2 regions of the Alcanivorax sp. 97CO-5 genome follow, and region 2 is predicted to be linked to the other one. Evidence: predicted binding sites of a transcription regulator. Region 2 holds the regulator's gene; the other holds the start of a gene.
The links. The regulator FNR, encoded in region 2, switches genes on or off when oxygen is low (the NO sensors DNR and NnrR bind a similar motif). The targets are predictions, from matches to a motif close to TTGATNTANATCAA.

Region 1 (2,404 bases), 230 kb from region 2:
TCAATCCGGTATTTTTGACCGCAGTTATGCCCACCATCTGTTCTTCGAATTCAGCCTTGGTAGTGGCTTTGAGCTGGAGGCATTACGCGCCGCTCTGCGAGAGATTGTTGTACTGAAAAGTGAGAAAACCCCGGTTTTGTTGGCTTTCGGACCAGATCTTTGGGCCTGTTTTGATTCCCGTTTCAGCTTCTCCGCGTTTTCCCTAGAGGGACATATCCCGGCCACCCAGGGGGATTTATGGGTGTGGGTTCAGGCTAAAGAGTCTGGCGATCTATTCGATACTGCCATGCAGGTGCGCAAGGCGGTGGGTGATTTACTTGCAACTCAGCTTGAGTTGACGGCCTTTGTGTACCACGACATGCGAGACCTAACAGGGTTCGTGGATGGCATTGGTAACCCCACCGGCGAAAAGGCAGAAAAGGCTGCTTTTATTGCTGAACCTCACCCCGGTGCGGGGGGGAGCTGGGTGCTGACCCAGAAATGGATTCACGACTTGGACAAGTTTAACCAGTTACCGGTTAGTGAGCAGGAGAATGTGTTTGGCCGGACCAAAGAAGATGCTGTGGAGTTTGATGATGAGCGCATGCCCACGGATGCCCACGTTGGACGCGTGGATGTGGACCGTGACGGTGTAGCGCAAAAAATGTGGCGTCGCTCGGTTCCCTATGGCGACAGTGGCCAGCATGGTCTGTATTTTTTGGCATTTTGTTGCGAGTTGGACCGTTACGACTTTTTGCTACGCCGTATGTATGGCATTGCTGATGATTCAGTGAAAGATCGTCTACTGGACTTTACCCGTCCGGTGATGGGGTCCTGGTGGTATGCGCCGTCACAAGATTGGCTGGAGGCGCTCTGATCCAGCGATAGCTTGGGAAGTATTCTGTTGAAGAGCCACTAAGGGAGCCGCTAAGAGTGGCATTGTAGATGTATTATCAGCCTTCCACGCTGGTTCGCTCCCTAGGCTAAGGGAATAAGATAAAGAGCGGCACATTGGGGGCGCACGCCGAGTGCGCAAAGCGCTGTTCTAAGGCGTGTCTAAGGGCAATGGCCGTGAGCCTACCCCGCCGTTCCTGCCGCGTGAAAATAGGGCGCGGAGATGTTAGTCCTTTTCGCTCTGTGTGGTGTCTTTATTACCAGCATCAAGCCAGATAAACAGGGCGAAACATCCCGCGAAGATTAGAATGCCTGCAATCACAGCGATGCCTGCTAAAACCACGGTATCCATATACATAGAAAATCCTCCCTTAACCTGTCTGGCTAGCGTGACAGATTCAGAGAGGATCAATGTGATGCAGATCAATAGGCCCGCTTGCGCGGGCCCCTCCGCGACAGTTTAGTCGCCGGTTTTCCAGCCAGTGAACATTTTCTTCACCAAGAAGGGGGTAAGCTTGAGCGAAGCGCTCAGCCACTGGCCGACCCCGGAAGGGAAGACGAAGAGCAAGGCATTCTTGATACCGTTATAGGTGGCCTGATCAAACGGGTACCAGAAGATATTGCGTTTGGACGGCAAAATATCCCAGTTCACTACTTTCGCCTGGGTCATTTCTTCCAAACCTTCCGGACCGTGGGTACGGCCAATGCCCGATTCTTTCCAGCCGCCCCAGGGGGTTTCAGACAAGCCGTGGCTGTAGAGGTGATCATTGAGGGTGGTAACACCCGTCTGCAGCTGTGCGGCGATGGCACGGCCACGTTTGTTATCTTTAGTCCAGACTGAAGAGGTCAGGGCCAGATTTGAATCATTGGCTTTGCGAATGGCCTCTTCTTCATTGGCTACACGCTGCACGGCGATTAAGGGGCCGAAGGTTTCATCACACATGGTGAGCATGTCATCGGTGACCTGGGTGAGCAGAGTGGCAGGGAAGAAGAAGCCGTTTTCCACATTACCCACAGGGCGGGACTGGGCTTCAATGCGAGCGCCTTTGGCCAGTGCGTCTTCCACATGCTGCTGAACCGTACGCAGTTGGCCTGCGGTAGTTAGGCTGCCGATATCCACATCAAAACCGTTGCAACCAATGCCGTGGCGCAGCTGACGGGTTTTCTTGGCCAGCAGATCCACGAACTGATCGTATACGGCATCCACCACATAAACACGCTCCACCCCGCCACAGCTTTGCCCTGCATTTTGGTAGCCGCCCCATGCGGCACCGTTGGTGGCTCTCTCCAGATCTGCATCTTCGAGCACCAGCATCGGATCGTTACCGCCTAGCTCCAGTGAGACGGGAGTCAGCGTTTTAGCTGCTTGAGCCATCAACGTTTTGCCTGCGGCGACCGAGCCGGTAAAGAACAGCTTATCGATGCCATTATCGAAAAAGCCGGTAGCGACCTTTGAACCAGAGCCGACAATGTGCTGAAACAGGCCTTCAGGAAGTTCGCCAGCGGCGACGATTTGCTCAATGGCCCGGCC
Region 2 (2,404 bases):
TAATGAGCAAGGCTATCGGTATATTGGCATGGACCATTTCGCACTGGAAAACGATAGCTTATCCATCGCGCAAGAAAATGGTCTGTTGCACCGTAATTTTCAGGGGTACACCCTCCATGGGGATGCAGATTTACTGGGCTTGGGCGTCAGCGCCATCAGCCAGATCGGTAACCTCTACGCTCAGAATCACAAGGCCTTGGACGATTGGCAAACGAGCCTTGAAGACCGCATTTTGCCAATCGAAAAAGGCTTTATGCTCAATCGCGACGACCAGATTCGTCGCGCGTTAATTATTCAATTACTCTGTGATTTATCCGTTGACATGCTTCAGTTTGGTGACACATGGGGCATCAATTTTGCGGATTATTTCGTCGATGCACTTACAGAGTGGTTAACGTTTGAGGCGCAAGGACTGGTAACGGTTGAGAATGACCGATTGTTCATTACCGAAACTGGGCGCTTGGTGAGCCGTGCATTGGTAATGCCTTTTGACCGTTACACCCAAAGGGAGCAAAGAACCCGATTTAGCCGGATTATTTAACCTTTATTCTACTATTTGCACCCTATACTCTAAGGGTGATGCTTTGCGCAGCGATCAACCGGAGTCAAACCGTGTCCCATCAAGTTTCCTGCAACGACTGCAGCCTCAGCCCAATTTGCCTGCCCTTAGCGGTAGCGCCAGCCCAGCTCGACCAGTTGGATCGAATTATTCACCGCGGACGGCCCTTAAAGCGGGGCGAACATCTTTTTCGCGCCACTGACGGGTTTTCCTCCGTTTACGCCGTGCGTTCTGGCGCCCTGAAGACCTATGTGGTCAGCGATGAGGGCGAGGAGCAAGTCACAGGCTTTTATCTGCCCGGCGAAGTGTTGGGTATGGATGGCATTAGCACAGCCCATCATGTCTCCAATGCAAAGGCCTTAGAAACGGCCACTGTTTGTGAAATTCCTTTCGCACAACTGGAGACCCTATCCCAGCAAATTCCGTCATTGCAGCACCATTTTTTCCGTCTGATGAGCAATGAGATTCGCTCGGACCGGGAACTGCACATGCTGCTGGGCAAAAAAAATGCCGACGATCGCGTAGCCTCCTTACTGCTATCGCTTTCTGCAAGGCATCAACGCCGTGGGCTAAGTGACAATATTTTTCGGCTTCCAATGTCTCGATATGATATCGCCAATTATCTTGGCATGGCCGTGGAAACCGTGAGCCGTATCTTTACTCGCTTCCAGCAACAACAGTGGCTGCGCGTCGATGGCCGGGAAATTGAAATTCTTGATCGTGGCAGCCTGTGTGGCCAGAACCATGACCCTGCGATGGAGTTACTACTATGACCGCCCCTATTGTTGCCATCCTTGATCGTGATCTGAAAGCAGACCAGCCTGCGCTGAGCAAAGCTCAGGTAATTGCGGCAGCCTCCCAGGCGCCCCTCCATGTCATCGTGAATGCCTATTCTTCTGCCATGGTTAGGGCTGTGGGTCTGGATACGGAGCGCCGAAAGGCCGCGAAGCAGCAAATTCATGATGCTTGGCACAAACGGATCACCCAGCTGCTAGGACAAGAGCGTGCTGAAATCAGCGTGCTGTGGGAAAAAGACAGCATGGACGGTTTACGCAAGGCCATTGTGGCCCAAAAGCCATCGTTGGCTGTCGTCCACACCAGTGACGACAGCGCCCTACGCCGCCACCTATTCACGCCCCGCGATTGGCAATTAATTCGTAAGGCGCCTTGCTCTGTGTTGTGTGTACACAGCCGCCAATGGAACAAACCACCGCGAATCTTGGCCGCTCTAGATCCAGGCACCGGGGAGGCCTTAGACGACAAGCTGTCTATTCATGTTCTTGACTGCGCTCGTCGATACTCCACCCTGCTCGGTGCGGACCTCACTGCCTGCCATGTGCTCGACGAAATGGATGAGGGCTTAATCATGGTGGCCGGTGAAGCCATTCCTGATTACACCGCCAGTATGGAAAAAGTGCGCAGCTTCCATCGGGATAACTTTTTCCAGTTTGGCGCTACCCAGGGCCTGGATAAGCAGCAGATGTGTACGCTCAGTGGTCCGATCGCACAAACCTTGGCCAGCCACTGTGAGCAAAATGATGTGGATCTAATGGTGCTGGGTACAGTACACCGTAATTTGCCCGAAAGGTTGTTGCTTGGTTCAACGGCAGAGTCGGTGATTACCAAGGCGAATGCGGATGTTTTGGTGGTAAAACCAGATGGATTTCAGTCCCCCTGGATTGATTAACAGTAGCAAATCAAGAGAGGCTAACGTTATGTCTGACAAGAAGGATTTTACTGCGCGTGCTCGTCAGCAACTTGAAGACTGGGATTATCAGCTCGATCGCCTAACGGCACGACTGAATGATTTGCGTGATGAGTGGCGTGAAGATGCCAAGGAAAAGA

Region 1: ccoM (cytochrome c oxidase subunit CcoM) is a predicted target of FNR. The motif match lies at 1,287-1,300, and genes of this name have one in related genera.

What each region holds. Positions count from the first base shown of each region.
Region 1 is NZ_KI965877.1:272,187-274,590, reverse strand. Features, by position in the region: gene Y017_RS01250 (Dyp-type peroxidase) at 1-856, shown strand, start outside; gene ccoM (cytochrome c oxidase subunit CcoM) at 1,100-1,231, opposite strand; gene Y017_RS01245 (aldehyde dehydrogenase family protein) at 1,334-2,404, opposite strand, start outside.
Region 2 is NZ_KI965877.1:38,097-40,500, forward strand. Features, by position in the region: gene hemN (oxygen-independent coproporphyrinogen III oxidase) at 1-541, shown strand, start outside; gene fnr (fumarate/nitrate reduction transcriptional regulator Fnr) at 580-1,332, shown strand; gene Y017_RS00170 (universal stress protein) at 1,329-2,246, shown strand; gene Y017_RS00175 (hypothetical protein) at 2,275-2,404, shown strand, end outside.